Regions from separate parts of the Shinella sp. HY16 genome, predicted to be linked through region 1. Evidence: predicted binding sites of a transcription regulator. Region 1 holds the regulator's gene; the other holds the start of a gene.
The links. Region 1 encodes LexA, which represses DNA repair genes until DNA is damaged. Its sites were predicted from a motif close to TGTTCNNNNTGTGTTCNG; they were not measured.

Region 1 (7,926 bases):
CTGCTGGCGGCGCTCGAAAGCGCGCGGCTCGATACGGTCGTGCTTGATGCGCCCGTTACCACCGATGTCAGCGGGCGGGTGCTGGCGCGCGAGAGTGACGAACGGGGTGCGATCCGCTACCGCATCGCGCTCGATACGACACGCGACCCGGTGCTCAAACGCCCGCCCGGCGTGGTGACGCTCCTCGCCCGCAGTCGGCATGCGCCGATCCCGATCGGCGGTGGGATAACCGGACGGGCACGGCTCGGGCCGCCCTCTGGCCCGGCGCTTTCCGGCCTCAACGACTTCGCCTTTGACGCCTATTTCGCCGGCACCGGCGCGGTCGGCTACTTCTATCAGGCCCCGCGTGCGGTTGCAGTGGCCGAGCCGGGCGTCGAGGGTCGGATTCGACAGACGGTCGCGACCTGGCGCAACAACCTCACCGAGCATATCCGCGGGCGGATTGGCGGCGATGCCGGCGCGATCGCTGCGGCCCTGGTGACAGCTGAGCAGCGGGCTATCAGCCCGGAAACGGTGGAGGCATTGCGAGAGGCGGGGCTTGCCCATGTGCTGGCCATTTCCGGGCTCAACATGGTGCTCGCCGCTGGCACTTTCCTCGTCGGCGCCCGCGTTCTGATGGCACTGATCCCGGGCTTTTCCGAACGCTATCCCGCCAAGAAGATTGCCGCCGCCGGCGCGCTCGTCATGGTGACGCTCTATATCCTCGTTTCGGGCGGTGCGATCTCCGCCGTGCGCTCGTGGATCATGATCTGCATCATGCTGTTGGCGGTGCTGTTCGGCCGTGCGGCGATCAGCCTGCGCAACGTGGCACTCTCGGCCATCGTCATCCTTGCCGTGACACCGTCGGCCGTCACCAATCCGGGCTTCCAGATGTCCTATGCCGCAACGCTCGGGCTCGTCGCCGGCTATGCGGCCTGGCGGGAACGTCCTGTCCGCCGCGAGGGCGAGGGAGGGCGCCTGAAACTGTTCGGTGGTGCGCTGGGGCGCTTCTTCGGCGGGCTGCTCCTGTCCTCGCTGATCGGCGGGTTCTCGACCCTGATCTATTCCATCGGCCATTTCCATCGCATCCCGGCCTATGGACTTGCCGGCAACTTGCTCGCTATGCCTGTCATCAGCGCGATCGTCATGCCCTTCGGCCTCATCGCCGTACTGCTCATGCCTTTCGGCCTCGATGGCGTGCCCTTCGCGATCATGGGCAAGGGCATCGAGTGGATGATCGCGCTGTCGACATGGGTTGCGAGCTGGAAGGGCGAGATCGTCACCGGCCGCATTCCCTCGATTGCGTTCCTGCTGATCGGTCTTGGTGGCGGGCTTGTCTGCATCCTGCGCACGCGGCTGCGCCATGCGGGAACGCTGCTTGTCGGGATCGGCCTCGCCATCGCCTGCTTTCCGGCTGGAGGTGCCACGCCGGAAGTGCTGGTGTCCGAGGATGGCCGCCTCGTTGCCATCCTTCGCGGCGAAACCGTCGCCACAAACCGGGCAAGACCGCCAGACTTCATCTATTCGCAGTGGCGGCGCGCCCTTCGGCTCGGCGAACTTGTAAAACCGGAGATCCGCAGAAGCGCCGGCTTGACCCTTGAAGAAGCCGTCAGCACCACGGGTGCTGCAGAAAGCCGAAACAAGCCCCGGCGCAGGGCCGACCGGCAGAAGGCGAGGGACGCCATGGCGTCCGCGCTCGCGGAGGCCCGGGCCGGCAATGGCTTCGTCTGCGAGGCAAAGGCATTCTGTGCCGCCGTCTCGCCAAGCGGCTGGCGGATCGTGACCCTCGACGACGTCGCCTTCCTGGGCACGGCCTGCGACGCTGCCGACCTCGTCGTCGTGTCCCTGGCCCTGCGGCTCAAGGCTTGCCGCTCGGGTGCGCGCCTGGTGACGGCGCGTCACCTGAGGCGAACCGGCGCCCTCGAAATCCACCCGGACGCCGAAGGCCTATCCAACATCTTTTCAGTTGCGCAGGTCACACCAGCCGTGGAAAGTCTCGACCGGCCCTGGGCCCGCCACCGCAGCTACGACTGGCGCACAGGCAGTTTCGATCCGCCGGGCGATCAGTGATAGCGGCGAATGAGGCCAACCAGCTTGCCCTGGATTTTTACCCGGTCCGGCCCGAAGATGCGGGTCTCGTAGGCGGGGTTTGCCGCTTCGAGCGCGATCGACGCGCCCTTGCGGCGGAAGCGCTTCAGCGTGGCTTCCTCGTCGTCGACAAGCGCCACGATGATTTCGCCGGGATTGGCGCTGCTCGCCGTGCGGATGATCACCGTGTCGCCATCGAGAATGCCGGCCTCGATCATCGAATCGCCCTTGACCTCCAGCGCATAGTGATCGCCGTTGCCGATCATCTCGGCTGGAACGGTGATGTCATGGGTGTTGTTCTGGATGGCGGAGATCGGCACGCCGGCAGCGATGCGGCCCATGACAGGAACGGAGACGGATGAGGAAACCTCGGCCATGGGCGTGCGCTGCGGCGGGGCGGCGACGGGAGCGGGGGGCTGCTTGCCGCGACTGCCCTCGATGACGGCAGGTGAAAAGCCGCGGCGCGGCTGCAGGCTCTGGGTATAGGCTTCGGGAAGCTTTATCACCTCGAGCGCGCGGGCCCGGTTCGGCAGGCGCCGGATGAAGCCGCGTTCCTCCAGCGCCGTGATGAGGCGGTGGATGCCCGATTTCGACGCGAGATCCAGCGCGTCCTTCATCTCGTCGAAGGAGGGAGGAATACCGGACTCCTTCATCCGTTCATGAATGAACAGGAGAAGTTCCTGTTGTTTCCGCGTGAGCATGGCCCCTCCACCGAGAATCGAGTGAAACAAATCCAGAACAGACACTATCTGTTCCATATGTGTTCTGCAAGGGGCTGCTGAAACAATAATAGTACTGTTCAGGCGGATGGTTCGCGCAGGAGAAGCACTGTACAGGGCGCGCCTGCAGGGGCCGCCGGAGCGTGGGGTGCGCGGACGAGAAGGCCCTCGGATGCGGCGAAGGCCTTCATCATGGAGGAATCCTGCTTGTCGAGGGGCGTGACGAGCAGGTCTCCGGCGGGGTCGCGGGCAATGCGTGCGCGAACATAGTCCTGCCGGTGGTCGTTCTCCTTGAGCGGCACGGCGGCGATGGCCGGACGTTCGCGGTTTTCCGCGGGAAGGCGGGCGAGGCGGCGCACGAGGGGAACGAGGAAGAGGTGCGAGCAGACGAGACTCGAAACAGGGTTGCCGGGCAGGCCCACGACGTGCACGTCGCCGAGGTGGCCGACCATCAGGGGTTTGCCGGGGCGCATGGCGATGCGCCAGAAATCGAGGTCCATGCCGGCTTCGCCGAGCACGGGCTGCACAAGGTCGAAATCCCCGACGGAGGCGCCGCCGAGCGTGACGAGCGCGTCGATACCGAGCGACAGCGCGTGGCGCACGGCGTTCAGAATCGCGTCCTTGTCGTCGCCGACGATACCGAGGTCGATCACCTCCGCGCCTGCCGCGCGGGCGAGCGCGGCGACGCCGTAGGTGTTGGATGCAATGATCTGGCTGGCGCCTGGAGGCGTGCCCGGCGACACAAGCTCGTCGCCGGTGGCGAGCACGGCGATGCGCGGGCGTGTATAGACGGTCACCGCCGCATGGTTCATGGCTGCCGCGACCGTCAGGCGGCCGGCATCGAGCACGTCCCCGGCCCTCAGGACGATTTCGCCTTCGGAAAAATCCTGGCCGCGCGGGCGGATGTGGCGCCCCTTCGGTGTGAGGAAGGTGGTGCGGATGCGGCCGTCTTCCAGAACCTCGGCATCTTCCTGCAGGAGCACGGTATCGGCGAAGGCCGGCAGCGGGGCGCCGGTGAAGATACGCACGGCCTCGCCGGGGCCTGCGGTGCCCTGGAAGGCGTGGCCAGCGGACGACATGCCCGCAACGCTCAGGATCGAGCCGAGCGTGGCTATATCCGCGTGGCGCACGGCATAACCGTCCATCGCGGAATTGTCGAAGGGCGGCTGCGTCAGCCTGGCAGCAACATCCTCGGCAAGCACGCGGCCATCCGCCTCATGCAGGCGGACCAGCTCTGTCCGCTGCGTCGGCCGGGCGGCCGAAAGCAGGCGATGGAGGGCGTCTTCGACAGGCAGCAGCGACATCAGCCTGCGTCTCCGCGCCGGTAGTCGCCGGAGCGGCCGCCGGATTTTTCGACGAGGCGGATGCCGCCGATCTCCATCTCGCGGTCTGCGGCTTTCGCCATGTCGTAGATGGTGAGGCAGGCGACGCTGACGGCGGTGAGCGCCTCCATCTCCACGCCGGTGCGGCCGGTCAGCTTGGCCATAGCCTCGATCCGCAGTCCCGGAAGGCTGCGGTCCTCGCGGATGTCGACCGCGACCTTGCTCAGCATCAGGGGATGGCAGAGCGGGATGAGGCTGGCGGTCTGCTTGGCGGCCATGATGCCGGCAAGCCGCGCCGTACCGATCACGTCGCCCTTCTTGGCGTCGCCCTTGAGGATGAGGTCCAGCGTTGCCGGCGCCATGCGGATGAACCCTTCGGCAACCGCGATGCGCACCGTCTCGGCCTTGCCGCCGACATCCACCATGTTGGCTTCGCCGGACGCGCCGATATGCGTGAGCGTGCGGGCCTCGCCCGTCATTTCGAGACCGCCATCATTCCGCTGCCAGCATGCCGGCCGAGCCGGTAAGGAGCTCGCGGGTGGCGGCCGCCACGTCATCCTTGCGCATCAGGCTTTCGCCGACGAGGAAGGTGGAGATGCCGACCTTGCCGAGGCGTTCGCAATCCGCATGGGTGAAGATGCCGCTCTCGCCAACGAGCAGGCGGTCATCCGGCACCATGCTTGCGAGCTTTTCGGAAACGGCAAGATCCACGTCGAACGTGCGCAGATTGCGGTTGTTGATGCCGACGAGCTTGGACTTGAGCTTCAGCGCGCGTTCCATTTCCGGCGCATCATGCACCTCGATGAGCACATCCATGCCGAGCGCGAAGGCGGCGTCTTCCAGCATCTTCGCATCGTCGTCGCTGAGCGAGGCCATGATGAGAAGGATGCAGTCCGCACCCCAGGCACGGGCTTCCAGCACCTGGTAGCCGTCGAACATGAAGTCCTTGCGCAGCGCCGGCAGGGCGCAGGCCGCCCGCGCCGCTGTCAGGAACTCCGGCGCACCCTGGAAGCTCGGTGTGTCCGTGAGAACGGAAAGGCAGGCGGCTCCGCCGGCCTCATAGGCCTTCGCCAGCGCCGGCGGATCGAAATCCGGCCGGATGAGGCCCTTGGAGGGGCTTGCCTTCTTGATCTCGGCGATGAGGCCGAAGCGGCCTTCCGCCTTTTTCGCCTTGAGGCCCGCAAAGAAGCCTCGCGGCGGCTCCTGGTCGCGGATGCGCGCGCGAAGCTCGGCGGGGGAAACACGCGCCTTGGCGGCGGCGATTTCCTCCAGCTTGTAGGCTTCGATCTTCTTCAGGATATCGGTCATGGACAATCCTACTCCGCCTGGCCTTCGTTGGAAACTGCGACAAGGCGTTCCAGAACGGTACGCGCACGCCCGCTTTCCAGCGCTTCGGTGGCGAGGCGCATGCCGTCCCTGAGCGTTTCCGCCTTGCCGGCGACGACGAGCGAGGCCGCGGCATTGGCGAGCGAAATGTCCCGGTAAGGCATGTGTGCGCCGCCGAGCACGGACAGGAGGGCGGCGGCATTGTGCGCGCCGTCTCCACCGCGCAAGTCGTCCAGTGCCACCTGGGGAAGGCCGAAATCGGCGGGCGTCAGTTCGAAGGTGCGGATCTTGCCATCCTCGAGCGCGGCGACCTTCGTCGTGCCCGTCGTGGTGATCTCGTCGAGGCCTTCGCCATGCACAACCCAGATGCTCTCCGAGCCGAGATCGCGCATCACTTCGGCGATCGGCAGCAACCAGTGCGGCGAGAAGACGCCGAGCAGCTGGCGTTTGACGCTGCCGGGGTTCGAAAGCGGGCCGAGCAGGTTGAAGATCGTGCGCGTGCCGAGTTCGACGCGCGACGGGCCGACATGCTTCATGGCAGGATGGTGCAGCTGCGCGAACATGAAGCCGAGGCCGGCATCGTGCACGCAGCGTGCGATCTCCGCGGGGCCGATGTCCAGCTTTACGCCGAGGCAGGAGAGGGCGTCCGCCGTGCCCGACTTCGAGCTGAGCGCCCGGTTGCCGTGCTTTGCGACCGGAACGCCGGCGCCCGCGACGATGATCGCCGCGAGCGTCGAGATGTTGTAGGTGCCGGCGCCGTCGCCGCCCGTGCCGACGATGTCCACAGCATCGGCGGGAACATTGACCGGCAGCATGCGGGCGCGCATCGAGCCTACGGCGCCGTAGATCTCGTCGACGGTCTCACCGCGCACGCGCAGCGCCATCAGGAAGCCGCCGATCTGCGAGGGCGTGGCGGCACCGGACATGATGATCTCGAAGGCGCCGCGGGCGTCCTCGCGGTCCAGCGTCGCGCCCCCGGCAACCTTGGCGATATAGGGTTTCAGGTCGGACATGCGGTTGCCGTCTCCCTATCGCGCGATGCTCTGTTCGGCGAGCGTGCGGTTGATCGAAACGCCGTAGGACGTCTGCAGGGCGCTCACCATCTGGTCGAGGATGTCGTCGCCGCTGGCACGGGCGACGGCGGCGATCTGCTGCTCGTCGCCGGAGAGCGCGTCGGTGGCGGTCTCGGCGTTCACTTCCGTCACCTTCAGGAGGATCTGGCCTTCACCGTCGACACCGGGCGTATTGGCGACGTGGCCGAGCGGGCCTGCGAAGGCGGCAGCGACGGCCACCGGGCTCAGCACCGGATCCTGGGCGCCGCGATTGAGGCCCGCCTTGTTCTCGACGGCCATGCCGAGTTCGCCGGCAATGGCGGCGATGTCGCTACCCTTGCGCACGCGCTCGGCCAGCTCTTCGGCCTTCTTGGCGAGTGTCTGGCGCTGCTGCTCGGCGGTCCAGTCGGCGACCACGCGCTCGCGCACCTCGTCCAGCGTGCGGTCGCGGTCCGGGATCACGTCGAGCACCTCGAACCAGGCATAACCCTCGCGGCCGACATTGATCGGCTGCGTTTCCGTGCCGACATCCGTCTTGAAGACCTCGCCGAGAAGGGCGGCCTTTTCGGGCAGGCCGGTGATCTCTTCACCCTTCTGGTCGTTGCCCTGCGCATCGACGGCGTCGATCGTCACGGCCTTCAGGTTGTTCTTGGCCGCGGCTTCGGCAAGGCCGAGGCCTTCGGCGCGCGCATCTTCCAGCCGGTCGTGTACGGCGAGAATGCCATCGGCGGCCTCGCTCAGCGCCAGCTCGTTGCGCAGATCCTCCTTCACCTCGTCGAAGGTCTTGGTGTTTTCCGGGCGGATGTTCGTCACGCGCAGGATGATCGGGCCGAATGTGCCGTCGATGACCGGGGTCGTGCCGCCGTTTTCAGCGACAGCGAAGGCGGGTGCGGCGAACTTCTGGTCCGGCACGTTCGCTTCGGTGAAATCACCGAGCAGCACGTCGGCGGCCGTCTTGCCCTGCTCGGCGACGATGGCGTCGAAGGTCGTGCCGGATGCGAGCTTGGCGACAGCCGCGTCAGCGCTCACGCGGTCGGCAAACGTCAGCTGCTCGATCGTGCGGGTGGCCGGCGTGCGGTACTTGTCCTTGTTCTTCTCATAGTCGGCCTGAAGTACCTCGTCGGTAATCGCGGCCGTGTCGACGATGTCCTTCGGCTCGAGCGAGACATAGACGACCTTGCGATATTCCGGCGCGCGGTACTTGGCCTTGTTCTCTTCGAACCAGGGGGCGAGCACGTCGTCGCCCGGTGCCTTGACCGGGTCGATATTGGCGTTGCTCAGGATGAGATAGTCGATGGTGCGGGCTTCGCTGCGGTACTGGCGCAGGGCTGCGGTCAGCACGTCGGGCGCCTTGTAGCCGTCGGAAACGGCCTCGACGACCTGGGCGCGGATCGCCACCTGGCTGCGGTTGTTGATGTAATCGTTCTCCCGGAGGCCGGC
Region 2 (7,926 bases), 1.8 Mb from region 1:
CCGGCCAGCACCATCAGGAGCGTCGACTTGCCCGAGCCGGACGGGCCGACGATACCGACCGATTCGCCGCCATCGATGACAAGGTCGATCCCCTTCAGCACATGCACGGAGGCGGCCGCCCGGCCGAGGGTGAGATCGGCTTTTTTGAGATCGATGATGGTTTTGGCCAAGGAATTCTGCCCTATATGTCTTCAAACAACCGGAATGCCAGCAATCTAGGATCAGCGACATGTCGTTTAAAGCGGCGCTTTCATTTTTCGCCTCACTTGCAATCACAGCTTTGTTATCCGTGGGCAGCGCCCGGGCGGAACCGGTGAAGCTCGTCGGCTTCGGCGACAGCCTGATGGCCGGCTACCAACTGCCCGCGGCGGATGCCTTTCCGGTGAAGCTGGAAAAGGCGCTGCGCGAAAATGGCTACGAGGTCGAGATCGCCAATGCCGGCGTTTCCGGCGACACCAGCTCCGGCGGCCTTGCCCGGCTCGACTGGTCGATCCCCGAAGGCACGCAGGGCGTGATTCTGGAGCTCGGCGCCAACGACGCGTTGCGCGGGATTCCACCGGAAGAGACGGAAAAGAACCTCGACGCCATGCTGACGCGTCTCAAGGAGCGCGGCATTGCGGTGCTGCTTGCCGGCATGCTGGCACCACCGAACATGGGCCCCGAATACGGCGAGCGCTTCAACGGCATCTACCAGCGCATGGCGGAAAAACACGGCGTCGCGCTCTATCCTTTTTTCCTGGACGGGGTCGTCACCAAGGCGAACCTGCAGCTCGAGGACGGCATGCATCCGAACTCCGAAGGGGTGGACGTGATGGTGGCGACGATTCTTCCCGCCGCCGAAGCGTTCATCAAATCGATACCGGCGAAGGAGTAGTTTTCGCGGGTGCGAAATAAGGGTTGCGCAAAAATCCATTGCGTGATTCGCTGACAGTACATTCCAGCAGGGAGAAGTCGCTATGCCGAGACTTTTCGTCGCCCTCGAAGTGCCGCGCAATGCTGCCATGAGCCTCTCCTTGCTGAGAGGCGGACTTCCCGGGGCCCGCTGGATCGATGTCGAGAACTTCCACATTACCTTGCGTTTCATCGGCGACATCGACGGCCGCACCGCCGACGAGGTGGTCGACAAGCTCGACCGCATAGAGCGCCCGGAATTCCAGCTGGCCCTGTCGGGCATGGGCTCCTTCGGCTCGAAGAAACCGCATTCCGTCTTCGCCGGGGTGACGCAGGCGCCGGAAATGTACGCCCTCCAGGGCGAGATCGAGCGCATCTGCCAGCGCCTCGGCCTTCCCGCCGATCCGCGCAAATTCACACCCCACGTCACGCTCGCGCGCCTGCGCAACGCCCGCACCGAGGACGTCGCCCACTATCTTTCCGGTCGTGGCAATTTCTACACCGCCCCCTTCACCGTGAACCGCTTCGTGCTGATGTCCTCGAAAGAATCCGTCGGTGGCGGGCCATACCTCACGGAAGAGGTTTTCCCACTCTACGAGGCCGGCGGCGGCTGGGATAGCGCGGACCTGCGCGATCACCTGATTTGATCGGCAAGCTATCATAGGGCAATCGGCCCGGGCCTGAGACGACCTTTGCCGCAGCCGAGCCCGGCAAACCGGCCTTTAATGCTCCCACCGCAACACCTACAGATGCTGAGGGACTTTTGTCTTCAGCAACTGGACCAGCGCGGGGTCCATGAACGCGTAGTCATCCGGAATATCCAGGCAGATGAGCCGTTTACCCTTGAGAGCGGACCGGAACTTTGCCTGGACCTTGCTCCGATGGGCTTTCTCCATCACGAAAATGATGTCCGCCCAGCCGATCTCTTCTGCCGAGAGCGGATTTTCCGCGTCGTTGTTTGTGCCGGCGGAGGAAACTTCGATGTCCGGCCAGCTTGCGAACACCTGTTCGGCCGTCGGGCTTCGCAGCTTGTTCTGGCTGCACACGAAGAGAACATTGCACATGTTTTTTCTTTCTTCTGCCTCTCGCGCAGCGATAGCACCCGGGAAATGCGGGTGTCCACGCAAGAACACGAAATGAGCACGGCCGGAATGGGTCTCCGCTGGACCGCCTTCGTCCCCCTTGTTCCGATTCAGCATTTCGCGGCACCTACCCGAATCACGTCAATCCCTTGTGGTGAACAAACCCTGAATCATCCGGAGTCAGCGATTCGTCTCCGATTCGTTCGCAGACTGTTCCGCAAAGGTCGCAGAAGCGCGAGAAAAGCGGCGCTTTTCGCCTTGCCCCTTGCCATCGGGCGCCTCGATGGGCATCTGTTGCCTGCCGGATGCGTCCGGCGGAGATGGAAACCTGCCGGGGCGTGACTTGTCGCAAGCACCCATGATCTTGAGCGGCCGCGGGGTCACCGCGGTGCTCGGCCCGACCAATACGGGCAAGACCCACTACGCAATCGAACGCATGGTGGCACATGAGACGGGCATTATCGGCCTGCCTCTGCGCCTTCTCGCGCGCGAGGTCTACACGCGCCTCGTCGACAAGGTCGGCCAGCACAATGTGGCGCTGGTCACCGGCGAGGAGAAGATCACGCCGCATATGGCGCGCTATTCGGTCTGCACGGTGGAGGCGATGCCACGCGAGACGCGCGCCTCCTTCGTAGCGATCGACGAGGTGCAGCTTGCCGGCGATCTCGAACGCGGCCACATCTTCACCGACCGGGTCCTGCATCTGAGAGGGCGCGACGAGACGCTGCTGCTCGGTGCGGCCACCATGAAGCCCATTCTGGAGCAGCTCCTGCCGGGCATCCATGTGGTGGAGCGCCCGCGGCTGTCGCAGCTCTTCTACGCCGGCTCCAAGAAGATCACCCGCCTGCCGCAGCGTACGGCCATCGTCGCCTTCTCGGCCGACGAGGTCTATGCGATCGCCGAGCTGATCCGCCGCCAGCGTGGCGGAGCAGCCGTCGTGCTCGGCGCGCTCTCGCCCCGCACCCGCAATGCGCAGGTCGCGCTCTATCAGGAAGGCGACGTCGAATATCTCGTCGCCACCGATGCGATCGGCATGGGTCTGAACCTCGACGTCGACCATGTCGCCTTCGCGCAGGACCGCAAGTTCGACGGCTACCAGTTCCGCAACCTCAATCCCGCCGAACTCGCCCAGATCGCCGGCCGCGCCGGGCGGCACCTGCGCGACGGCACCTTTGGCGTGACGGGCCGTGTCGATCCGTTCGACGACGAGCTGGTCAAGCGCATCGAGACGCATCAGTTCGACCCTGTGCGCGTGCTGCAATGGCGCACGCCCCGCTTCGACTATTCTTCCCTCGTGAACCTGCGCAAGTCGCTCGATGCCCCGCCGCCGATCAGCGGGCTGACGCGGGCGTTGCCGGCCGTCGACCAGCAGGCACTGGAGCACCTGTCGCGTTACCCCGACGTCCGCGACCTTGCGACGACACCCGAGCGCGTCGAAAAGCTCTGGGAGGCTTGCGCACTTCCCGACTACCGCCGCATCACCCCCGCCCAGCACGCCGACCTCATCTCGACGCTCTACGCGGATCTGGTAAAGCGCGGCACGGTTAACGAAGATTTCATGGCCGATCAGGTGCGCCGCGCCGATCGAACCGATGGCGAGATTGACACGCTTTCGGCGCGAATCGCACAGATAAGGACGTGGACCTATGTGTCGAATCGGCCCGGATGGCTTGCCGATCCGACACACTGGCAGGAAAAGACGCGGGAAATCGAAGACCGATTGTCCGATGCGCTACATGAACGGTTGACGAAACGCTTTGTTGATCGCAGGACATCTGTGCTCATGAAGCGCCTGAGAGAGAATGCGATGCTGGAAGCTGAAATCAGTGTGAATGGCGATGTCTTCGTAGAGGGACATCATGTCGGGCAGTTGGCCGGTTTCCGGTTTACGCTGGCCTCCGGAACAGAAGGCCCCGATGCGAAGGCCGTGCAGACGGCTGCACAGAAGGCGCTCGCGCTGGAGTTCGAAGCCCGGGCCGCACGCCTGCATGCTGCCGGCAACGGCGACCTCGCGCTCGGCTCCGACGGCACCGTGCGCTGGCTCGGCGATCCCGTCGCACGCCTGACGGCGAGCGACCATGTCATGCGTCCGCGCGTCATCCTGCTCTCCGACGAGCAGCTGACCGGCAATGCGCGCGACCACGTCGCCGCCCGCATCGAGCGCTTCGTGAACCACCACATCGCGACCGTGCTGAAGCCGCTCGACGACCTTTCGCGCGCGGAAGACCTGCAAGGCCTCGCCAAGGGCCTCGCTTTCCAGCTCGTCGAAAATCTCGGCGTGCTCTTCCGCCGCGACGTGGCGGAAGACGTGAAGTCGCTCGACCAGGAAGCCCGCGCATCGATCCGCAAGCACGGCATCCGCTTCGGCGCCTACCATATCTTCATGCCGGCGCTTCTGAAGCCCGCCCCGGCCGAACTCATCACCTTGCTCTGGGCGCTGAAGAACGACGGCCTCGACAAGCCGGGATACGGCGACCTCATCCCGGTGCTCGCCGCCGGCCGCACCTCGGTCGTCACCGATCCGAGCTTCGAGCGCGCCTTCTACAAGCTTGCCGGCTTCCGCTTCCTCGGCAAGCGGGCCGTGCGCATCGACATTCTCGAACGCCTTGCCGACCTCATCCGCCCGCTGCTGCAGTGGAAATCGGGCACGCCGCGCCCCGAGGGCGCCTATGACGGCCGCCGTTTCATGGCGACGACCGCCATGCTCTCCATTCTCGGTGCGACGCCGGACGACATGGAAGAAATCCTGAAGGGCCTCGGCTACCGTGCTGATAGCGTAAAGGCAGAAGAGGTCGCCGCCCATCTCGCCGCGCAGGCACCGGCCGATGCCGCCGCTGCAGCCCCGGCCGAGGCAAGCGCGGAAATCTCCGACGAACACGATGCTGACGCAGCGGAGAGCGACAACGACGCACCTGTCGCTGCCGCAGACGCTTCGGCTGCACCGACGGAGGCTCCGGCCACCGAGAGCGCGGAAGCACCGACAGAAGGTATCGTCGAAGGCGAACCGGTCGAAGTGAAGCCGGTGCTGCTCTGGCGTCCGGGCTCTCGCCACGACAACCAGCGCCAGGGTCACCGCCAGGGCGGCGAGCGCCATGGGGATCGCCAGGGCGAGCGTCAGGGTCAGGGCGAGCGGCGCGGCGGTGATCGCCATCGCGGCCAGCCGGCCGGCGAACGCGGCGAGCGGCGTGACGGCGGCCGCGGCCGCCCCGATCAGGCCAAGGGCCGCGACGGAAAGCCGCAGGGCGGAAATCGCCCCGATCGAAACGAGCACCGCCCCGATCGCAACGATCGCGGCGGCAAGCCGCAGCAGGCGAAGTTCGAGGCCCGACCGCCCCGCAAGGAAAAGCCGATCGACCCGGATTCTCCCTTCGCCAAGCTCGCAGCGCTCAAGGAGCAGTTGAAGAAGTAAGCCGATGGCACGCAACGAGGAACAGCCGGCGGGTCAGGCGCGACAGCGCATCGACAAATGGCTGTTCTTCGCGCGGCTGCGCAAATCCCGCTCGCTGGCGGCGAAATCCGTGGAAGCGGGCGATGTCAGCATCAACGGCCAGAAAATCCGCCAGCCCTCGCATATAGTGCACCCCGGCGATGTCGTGCTGATCTCGCTCGACCGACACGACATGGTCGTGAAGGTGCTGCATTCGGGCGAACGCCGCGGACCCTACGAGGAGGCCCGCCTTCTCTACAGCGACATGACGCCGCCCCCGCCGCCGCGCGAGGAACGCTCACTTTTCGAGCAGGCGACACGCGAGCGCGGCGCAGGCCGGCCCACTAAGCGGGAACGCCGCGAAACAGACCGCCTGCACGGTTTTCCCGGCGACGACGAGGATTAGAATTCTATACCTCGCAAGCGCCCGGCGGCGCATGTATTACGCTTGCAAACCGCCCGCAAAGCCTTTACCTCAGCCTCCGGACGGCCCTCGATACGCGCGGTCTCCCTTGTCCGGCAAGCCGATCGCGTGACGGATCCTGCGGTGACGGATGGTCTCGTCCGCGCCCGCCTTATGACGATTCTGGAGTTCCTCATGACGTATGTCGTGACCGACAACTGCATTCGCTGCAAGTACACGGACTGTGTGGAAGTGTGCCCGGTCGACTGTTTTTACGAGGGTGAGAATTTCCTCGTCATCCACCCCGACGAATGCATCGACTGCGGTGTCTGCGAACCGGAATGTCCCGCCGAGGCGATCAAGCCGGATACCGAACCGGGCCTCGACAAATGGCTGAAGATCAACACGGAATTCGCCGCCGTCTGGCCCAACATCACGGTCAAGCGCGATGCGATGCCGGAAGCGAAGGAAATGGACGGAGAGGAAGGCAAGTACGAGAAATACTTCTCTCCCAATCCGGGCCAGGGCGATTGATCGCCGCATAGGGCGGCAACCGAAGCTGGGGAAAAAAGCGTGCTCCCGTCAAAAGGCGATGGGACAGGCTTGATGACCCATGCGAAGCAAATTATTGATTTCGGCACTTTTTTGTGGTAGGGTCCGGATACTGATCCACATCGCGGCATTTTGCGTGCCCGAACACCACCACGAAAGCAAACGATCCCTCAACGCCGCTCACCTCCCATAGGCAGCTCCGGTTGCTCAAATGTGAACGCGTCGCCAGGGACCTTTTTTGCGCATGGCGGACGGACCAGAGTGGTGACACCGCAACGGTGCCCCCGTCTTTCCCGGGTCCCCGGACCCACCCGGCCATGCCGGGAGCGTAACAGGGAGTATTTGAACAGAATGACGACCCAGCAGAAGAAATCTTCCACGCGCCAGGGTTTCAAGACCGGTGAATCGATCGTCTATCCCGCTCACGGCGTTGGCCAGATTGTGGCCATCGAGGAGCAGGAAGTCGCCGGCATGAAGCTTGAGCTCTTTGTCATCGATTTCGAAAAGGACAAGATGCGTCTCAAGGTGCCGGTTGCCAAGGCCGTTTCGATCGGCATGCGCAAACTGTCGGAGACCGATTTCGTCGAACGCGCGCTGAAGGTTGTCCAGGGCAAGGCCCGCGTGAAGCGCACCATGTGGTCGCGCCGCGCGCAGGAATATGATGCCAAGATCAATTCGGGTGACCTGATCTCGATCGCCGAAGTGGTCCGTGACCTCTACCGCGCGGAAAATCAGCCGGAACAGTCCTATTCCGAGCGTCAGCTCTATGAAGCCGCGCTCGACCGCATGGCCCGTGAAATCGCCGCCGTCAACAAGATGTCGGAAACCGAAGCCGTTCGCCTCGTTGAAACGAACCTCGCCAAGGGTCCGAAGCGCGGCAAGACCATCGACGAGGACGACTCGCAGGACGAGGCGGCCTGATCTAGGGCGGTACGTTCGATTTTAAAGCCCGGCTGGCAACAGCCGGGTTTTTTTGTGGGAACTTTTCCGGCCCTGGGTCGTTTTCCACCCCGAAGACGACCGGCTTCGGGCGGCCGCGGAGGTGGCTCGCCACTTTATTTTCTTGAAAGCCGATTTCGAGCGATCCGCCGGCCTTTACGAAACGTCATCATCAAGCAGGGCGCAAGACCAGAGGCAGAAACAGGCCTCCTTGCGCCGGTTCGGTTAACGTGGAGAGACCCCCATGGCTACGACGACCGCAGACCGCCGCATGATCAAGCTCGCAATGTCCGCGCCCTATCTCGAACGGGACGAAGAGCAGGCACTCGCCCAGGCCTGGAAGAACAACAAGGATCAGGAAGCGCGCAACCGCATCGCCATGGCCCATATGCGGCTGGTGGTTTCCATGGCCGGAAAGTTCCGGAATTTCGGCCTTCCGTTGGGCGACCTCGTGCAGGAAGGCTACATCGGCCTTCTGGAGGCGGCCGCCCGTTTCGAACCGGAACGGCAGGTCCGCTTTTCCACCTATGCCAGCTGGTGGATCCGCGCCTCCATCCAGGACTATGTGTTGCGCAACTGGTCGATCGTACGCGGCGGCACCAGTTCGGCGCAGAAGGCGCTCTTCTTCAACC

Region 2: a site for LexA is predicted at 2,174-2,191, ahead of K0P03_RS17625 (helicase-related protein). Genes of this name have one in related genera too.

The regions. Positions count from the first base shown of each region.
Region 1 is NZ_JAHYXL010000001.1:1,776,214-1,784,139, reverse strand. It holds gene K0P03_RS09105 (ComEC/Rec2 family competence protein) at 1-2,049, shown strand, start outside; gene lexA (transcriptional repressor LexA) at 2,043-2,768, opposite strand; gene K0P03_RS09095 (molybdopterin molybdotransferase MoeA) at 2,867-4,090, opposite strand; gene moaC (cyclic pyranopterin monophosphate synthase MoaC) at 4,090-4,587, opposite strand; gene trpC (indole-3-glycerol phosphate synthase TrpC) at 4,601-5,416, opposite strand; gene trpD (anthranilate phosphoribosyltransferase) at 5,425-6,447, opposite strand; gene K0P03_RS09075 (peptidylprolyl isomerase) at 6,463-7,926, opposite strand, start outside.
Region 2 is NZ_JAHYXL010000001.1:3,579,615-3,587,540, forward strand. It holds gene K0P03_RS17605 (ABC transporter ATP-binding protein) at 1-170, opposite strand, end outside; gene K0P03_RS17610 (arylesterase) at 230-874, shown strand; gene thpR (RNA 2',3'-cyclic phosphodiesterase) at 957-1,538, shown strand; gene K0P03_RS17620 (low molecular weight protein tyrosine phosphatase family protein) at 1,635-1,955, opposite strand; gene K0P03_RS17625 (helicase-related protein) at 2,332-5,382, shown strand; gene K0P03_RS17630 (RNA-binding S4 domain-containing protein) at 5,387-5,806, shown strand; gene fdxA (ferredoxin FdxA) at 5,999-6,337, shown strand; gene K0P03_RS17640 (CarD family transcriptional regulator) at 6,707-7,276, shown strand; gene K0P03_RS17645 (RNA polymerase factor sigma-32) at 7,539-7,926, shown strand, end outside.